One region of the Brachybacterium sp. NPDC056505 genome, then DNA from elsewhere that is predicted to be linked to it. Evidence: riboswitches for the same ligand, from Rfam matches in the RefSeq annotation. Region 1 holds a riboswitch; the other holds the start of a gene.
What was found. A riboswitch is a leader RNA that binds a small molecule or an ion and turns the genes downstream of it on or off. The one in region 1 is predicted to bind thiamine pyrophosphate.
Positions count from the first base shown of each region.

Region 2: linked by a shared signal. The riboswitch ahead of thiD (bifunctional hydroxymethylpyrimidine kinase/phosphomethylpyrimidine kinase) and the one ahead of thiC (phosphomethylpyrimidine synthase ThiC) in region 1 are both predicted to bind thiamine pyrophosphate.

Region 1 covers NZ_JBHTSV010000001.1:289,588-293,106, forward strand. Annotated here, with positions in the region: gene thiC (phosphomethylpyrimidine synthase ThiC) at 1-1,582, opposite strand, end outside; TPP riboswitch at 1,580-1,694, opposite strand; gene ACFQ53_RS01350 (Ltp family lipoprotein) at 1,963-2,769, shown strand; gene ACFQ53_RS01355 (GntR family transcriptional regulator) at 2,838-3,519, shown strand, end outside.
Region 2 covers NZ_JBHTSV010000039.1:11,629-15,147, reverse strand. Annotated here, with positions in the region: gene thiM (hydroxyethylthiazole kinase) at 1-722, shown strand, start outside; gene thiE (thiamine phosphate synthase) at 719-1,387, shown strand; gene thiD (bifunctional hydroxymethylpyrimidine kinase/phosphomethylpyrimidine kinase) at 1,420-2,298, opposite strand; TPP riboswitch at 2,342-2,461, opposite strand; gene ACFQ53_RS15155 (NAD(P)/FAD-dependent oxidoreductase) at 2,473-3,519, opposite strand, start outside.

The DNA.
Region 1 (3,519 bases):
CGCACATCGAGCAGAAGTGCGCGGTCTTCGCGGGCTCGGCCGGCAGCGTCTCGTCGTGGTACTCCTCGGCCAGCTGCGGGTCCAGAGAGAGGCCGAACTGGTCCCGCCAGCGGAACTCGAAGCGCGCCTTCGACAGGGCGTCGTCCCGTGAGCGGGCCCCAGGGTGGCCCTTGGCGACATCGGCCGCGTGGGCGGCGATCTTGTAGGTGATCACGCCCGTCTTCACGTCGTCGCGGTCCGGCAGACCCAGGTGCTCCTTCGGGGTCACGTAGCAGAGCATCGCGGTGCCGTAACGGGCGATCTCCGTCGCCCCGATCGCCGAGGTGATGTGGTCATACGCAGGGGCGACGTCCGTGACCAGCGGCCCGAGCGTGTAGAACGGCGCACCGTCGCACAGCTCCTGCTGGCGCTCCACGTTCTCGCGCACCAGATGCAGCGGCACGTGGCCCGGGCCCTCGACCATCACCTGCACGTCGTGCTGCCAGGCGCGGCGGGTGAGCTCGGCGAGGGTGTCGAGCTCGGCGAACTGGGCGGCGTCGTTCGCATCCGCCAGGGACCCGGGACGCAGCCCGTCGCCGAGCGAGAAGGAGACGTCGTAGCGGGCGAAGATCTCGCACAGCTCGTCAAAGTGCTCGTAGAGGAAGTTCTCCCGGTGCCTGGCGAGGCACCAGCCGGCCAGGATCGAGCCGCCGCGCGAGACGATGCCCGACACCCGGTTCGCTGTCAGCGGCACGTAGCGCAGCAGCACGCCCGCATGGATCGTCATGTAGTCGACGCCCTGCTCGGCTTGCTCGATCACCGTGTCGCGGAAGATCTCCCAGGTGAGCGCGTTCGCGTCGCCGTTCACCTTCTCGAGGGCCTGGTAGATCGGGACGGTGCCGATCGGCACGGGGGAGTTGCGCAGGATCCACTCGCGAGTGGTGTGGATGTCGTCCCCGGTGGACAGGTCCATGACGGTGTCCGCGCCCCAGCGGGTGGCCCACTCGAGCTTGGAGACCTCCTCGGCGATCGACGAGGTCACCGCTGAGTTCCCGATGTTCGCGTTGACCTTCACCAGGAAGCGTCGGCCGATGATCATCGGTTCCGCCTCGGGGTGGTTCACGTTCGCAGGGATGATCGCGCGGCCCGCGGCGAGCTCCTCGCGCACGAGCTCGACGTCGCAGCCCTCCCGCAGCGCCACGAAACGCATCTCGGGGGTGATCTCGCCTCGACGGGCGTAGTGCATCTGCGTGACGGTGCGGCCATCGGCCGAGCGGACCGGCGATCGACGCGCGCCGCGCCACTCGGCGCTCGCCCCGCCGCGGCGCACCGCCCCGCGGCCGTCATCGGCCAGGTCACGGGCCCGTCCCTGGTACTCCTCGACGTCGCCGCGATCGCGGATCCAGTTCTCGCGCGGCGCGGGCAGGCCCACCTCCGGCTCGCTGCCGGGGCCGGCGGTGCGGTAGACCTCGAGCGGCGGGTTCGTCGCGCCGGTGGGGGAGTCGTCCTGGGCGATCCTCGTGACCGGCACGCGGATGCCGTGCGCGGGGTCCTCGAGGTGGCCGAGGCGGTGGGTGGGGTAGTTCTCGGGGCGTGCAGACATGCAGTCGCTCTCCTTCTTCCTTCGCCGGCATGACCCGGAGCAGGTTCGGTCGGTACTCGGACGGCATCAGTCCGATCTCAGCCCGTTGCGACGGGCACCCGAGGGATCGGCGACGACCGTAGCACGGGGCGGGAGAGGGGCCGACGGTCCGCTGCGGGCGCGGACGCTGCGGTTCCGGCGATGAACGCGGATGTGCGCGGGTCCCACCGCCCGACGCCGCCGCGGGTCCGTAGACTGCGCCCCGGCAGCAGCGCCCTCCCGGGCGCTTGCGCCGGCGCGGAGCCGCCTCCTCGTCTCAGTGCTCCATGTCCTCCTCGCGTGTCCGGTCGGCTTCTCGTCTGATACCGCGCACGCACCCCGATCCCGAACGGAATCCCTAGATGACCAGCACTCCTCCCACTCCCGGCACGTCGGGCTCCGCGAACTCGGGGGTCCCCGGCTCCGCATCCGCGAACGGCGGGTTCGGCGCGTCGGACCCCGCGTCGTCGTACGGCAGCCCCTCGCAGGCCCCGCAGTACGGGGGCCCCGCGCAGGGGGCGTCGTTCGACGGCACCACTCAGGCCGCGCAGTTCGGCGCCGCGCCGCAGGCGGGCCAGGGGCAGGAGCCGCCGAAGAAGTCCAAGACGCTGTGGTGGGTGCTGGGCGGCTGTGGCTGCCTCGCGCTGCTCGCGATCGCGGCCGTCGTCATCGTGGTCGTGGTGCTCGTGAACAGCGCCGGCAGCGATGGGCCGGCGCCCACCACGGTCTCGGCCTCCTCCTCGGACGACACGTCGGATGAGCCCACCGACTCCGCCACCCCGTCCGATCGCACCGTCGACGCGACCCCCGATGACGAGTCCTCTGCCGACGCGGACTCGGATGATTCCGCTGACACCGGCACGGACGTCGACCCCGACGACAAGGACGGCGCGCTCGCCGACGCGAAGATCCAGTCCGACATGCTCTACTCCTCGAAGCAGGGCATCCACGACACGCTCGTGTTCGAGGGCTACAGCGAGGAGACCGCCACCTACGCGGCCGACCACGTGGATGCGGACTGGAACAAGAACGCGCTGGAGAAGGCGAAGCTCTACGAGGAGTCCGGCGGCATGTCCGACGACGACATCCATGAGCAGCTCACCTCCGAGTACGGCGAGCAGTTCACGGACGAGCAGGCGGACTACGCCATCAAGCACCTGCACGACTGAGCTGGCGGCGGGGCGCCGGGGCGGACGCTCCTGGCGCTCCGGGTCCTCGATGGTGTACATGTAGCTACATGTATACACAGGTTGCGCGGAGCAAGCGGCAGTCGATCGTCGACACGCTCGCCGGCCGCATTCGGGCAGGGGAGTACGAGCCCGGGACGAAGCTCGAGGGCGAGCACCGCCTCGCCGAGGAGTTCGGGGTGTCCCGCAGCACCATCCGCCAGGCGCTGAGCGAGCTGCAGCACCAGCGGCTGATCGCCACGGAGACCGGACGCGGGTCCTTCGTCATCTTCGACGGCCACCAGCTGGATCAGGACCGCGGATGGGCGCAGTCGATGGCCTCCGCCGGCAGCGACGTGACCGCCGAGATCCTCGGCATCGAGCCCGTGGGGCGCGACGAGGTGCCTCTCCTTCCCGCGGACGTCGACCTGACCAGGGCCGTCGCCGTGCGCCGCGTGCGCAGTCTGCGGGTTGCCGACGGAGACGACGTCCCGGTCTCCTTCGAGTGCGCCTCCGTCCCCGCCATCGGGATGCTCGCGGATCTCCCCGCCGCAGGTCTCGTCGAGGACTCCCTCGCCTCCACACTCCGGGCGGCGGGGCTCGTCCCCGTGCAGGGCACCCAGCGGGCCGACATCCGCCTCCTCGACGCGCGCGAGGCGGGGATCCTGCGCCGCGATGCCGGGGAGGCCTTCCTGCGCACGTCGCGCACCTCCTTCGACTCCGACGGTCGATTCGTCGAGCACGTCGTCTCCC
Region 2 (3,519 bases), on a different contig from region 1:
TCGGCGCCGCCCCGGCGATGGTCGACATCGTGGGCGAGGCCGGCGACTTCGCCGCGGTCGCCGACGGTCTTCTCATCAACCTGGGCACCCCCGCGCCCGAACAGCGCGAGGCCATGCACGAGGCGGTCGCCGGAGCTCGTCGCTCCGGGACGCCGTGGGTCCTGGACCCTGTCGCGATCGGATCGCTGCGCGTGCGCACGCCGCTTGCTGCCGAGCTGGTGGCCCAGAGGCCCACGGCCGTGCGCGGCAACGCCTCGGAGATCCTCGCCCTCGCCGGCGAGGGCAGCGGCGGCCGGGGCGTCGACTCCTCCGACCCGATCGACGCGGCCGTCGCGGCGGCGACCCGCCTCGCGCGCACGCAGGACACCGTGGTCGCGGTCTCCGGCGAGCGCGACCTCATCACCGACGGGAGCACCCTCGTGGAGGTGGCCGGCGGCAGTGCGATGCTGACCCGCATGACCGGCGGGGGCTGCGCCCTCGGCGCCGTGATCGCGGCCTTCCTGGGCGTGCGCAGCGAGGGAGCACCTGCGCTCGAGGCCGTCGTCGCCGCGCATGCCGCCTACTCCGCGGCGGCCGAGCGCGCCGCCTCCGGGGCCGACGGGCCGGGCACCTTCGCGCCCCGGCTCCTCGACGCCCTCGCCGCCATCGGCCCGGACGAGCTCCGCGCGCCCGGGCGCCTGCACGTCAGCCTCACGGATCAGGTCGGCGGCGGGGCCGCATGAGGCCCTCGAGCGAGGACCTCGGCCTGTACCTCGTCACCGATGCCGCGCTGTGCGGTGCGCGCGGCATCGTGCGCACGGTCGAACTCGCCGTCGAAGGCGGTGCGCGCGTGGTGCAGCTGCGGGAGAAGCACGCGGACCTCGCCGCGCACGTGCGCCTGCTGGAGCGTCTCGCGCGGGTGATCGACGCCCGCGCGCTGCTGCTGGTGAACGACCGTGTGGATGCCGCCGTCGCGGCGCGCGAGCAGGGGGTACGCGTGGACGGCGTGCACCTGGGGCAGGGCGACGAGGACGTGCGCCGTGCACGAGAACTGCTCGGGCCCGACGCCGTCATCGGGCTCAGCGCGAACACGTCGGCGCATCTGGACGCCGTGGCCGCGCTGCCGGAGGGCACCGTCGACCACGTGGGCATCGGCGCGATCCGCGCGACCGCCACCAAGGCGGATCATCCGCCGGCCCTCGGCGTCGAGGGGTTCGCGCTGCTCGCGGCCGCGTCCCCGGTGCCGAGCGTCGCGATCGGCGGGATCACCACGGCCGACGTCCCGGCCCTGCGGCGCGCGGGCGCCTCGGGGTGCGCGGTGGTCTCGGCGGTCTGCGCGGCCGACGATCCTCTGCGCGCGTCTCGCGTGCTCAGCGCGGCCTGGACCGAGGCGGCGCCGGACCGGTGAGCCCGGGTCCGCAGGGCGGGCCGGCGCCGGGGTCAGCGCGCCGGGATCCCCTCGCCCTCCCACAGCGCGAAGAAGTGGTGCAGCGGTCCGTGGCCGCGCCCCACGTCGAGCCGGTCGCTCGCGGCGAGCGCACCGTGGAGGTACTCCTTGGCGCCGCGCACGGCGTCCTCGACGGGCATGCGCGGCAGCCGGGCGGCGATCGCCGCCGAGAGCGTGCAGCCGGTGCCGTGGTCGTTGGTCGTCTCGATGCGCGGGGCGGGCAGCTCGACGATGCCCTCGCTCCCGCACAGCAGATCGGTGCTGGTGGGCGACCCCTCGAGGTGGCCGCCCTTGAGGAGGACGAGGCGCGGTCCGAGGGCCAGCAGGTCGTGGGCGCGCCGGCGCATCTCCGCCTCGCTCCAGTCGGGCTCCTCCCCCAGCAGCACCGCAGCCTCGGGCAGGTTCGGGGTGAGGACGTCGGCCAGCGGCACGAGCTGCTCGCGCACAGCGTCGACCGCGTCCTCGTCCAGGAGGCGGTCGCCGCTCTTGGCGACCATCACGGGATCCAGGACGATCCTGCGCGCCCCGTGGCGGCGCAGGCGCTCCGCGATGACCCCCGCGATGGCGGCGTTCGCGACCATGCCGATCTTCACGGCGTCCACCTGCACGTCCTCGAAGACCGCGTCGAGCTGTTCGCCGACGAACTCCGGGTCGAGCGCAACGACGCCGCGCACCCCCTGCGTGTTCTGGGCGACGACGGCCGTCACCACGGCCATCCCGTAGGCGCCCTGGGCGGCGAAGGACTTGAGGTCGGCGTGGATGCCCGCGCCGCCCGTCGGATCGGTCCCGGCGATCGAGAGGACGTTGGGGACGCGATCGCTGACGGGTCCGTCGGGGTTCGGGGCGCTGGGGCGGGTGTCGCTGGTGCTCACGATGCCTCTTCCACGAGGCCGGCGGGGAGGGCGCTCAGCGGTTCCGTCCCTGCGCCGGCATGATCCGGATCAGGTGCTCAGGGTCTCCACGCCGTCGCCGCCCCGCGCTGCTGCGCATCGCGTGACCAGTGGACTCTCAGCCCCTTGCCGGGACTCCCCTCGGTGCCGCTCAGGCTAGCAGGGAGAGGCTCCCGTCGGCGCCCGCGCCCATCGTCCGCGAGCGCAGCGCGGCGTCGGTGTCGGCGGCGGCGAGATCCGCATTGATGTGCGCTCCGGCGAGCGCACCCCAGCCGCCGCGGCGCCCACCTGCGCCGTCGGGTCGGTGATGTTCCCCGCGACCCAGACGCCGGGGACCTCGCTCACCCCGGCCATCGCCGACGGGACCTTCGCCCCCATCCCGGGGATCTCCTCGACACGCAGCCCCAGGCCCTCGAGACCGTCGAGGCGAGGGGTCATCGTGGTCGCGACGGCCAGCACGTGGCGCTCGATCACCTCTCCGCTCGCCAGGCGGACGCCCGCGATGCGGGACGCGCGCTCCCCGGCATCGGGGGCCGCACCGTCGCCGGCGATCACCTCGGCCACCTCCTCGTCGATCACGCGGATCCCGCGGGCGGACATCCTCGCCCGGGTCCGGGCATCCAGCGCGGTGCCGCGGGCGAAGAAGACGATGTCATCGCTGAGCTGGCGGAACAGCCACGCCTGGTGCGCGGACATCGGGCCCGAAGCGAGGATCCCGATCGGCTCGTCGCGCACCTCCCAGCCGTGGCAGTAGGGGCAGTGGACGACGCCGCTCCCCCAGTGCTCGGCGAGCCCCGGGATCGCAGGGAGCTCGTCGCGCACGCCGGTCGCGACGAGCAGGCGGCGTGCGCGCAGCGCGCTGCCGTCCTCGAGGGTGAGGTCGAAGCCTCCCTCGAGGCCGTCGACGCTCCAGTCCTGCCGCACCGAGGCGATACGGCCCCGCACGACGGTCCCTCCGTAACCCTCGACCTCTTCGCGCCCTCGCGCCAGGAGCTCGGCGGGCGGCGTCCCTTCACGGCCCAGCAGGCCGTGGACGCCCTCCGCCGGGGCGTTGCGCGGGTCCCCCGCGTCCACGACGATCACGCGCCGGCGGGAACGGGCGAGCATGAGTGCGCCGTTCAGTCCGGCGGCGCCGCCGCCGATGACGACGACGTCCGCGGTGGGATCCGCCGCGCCGCGCGCCGGGGAGATGTCGCCGGTGCT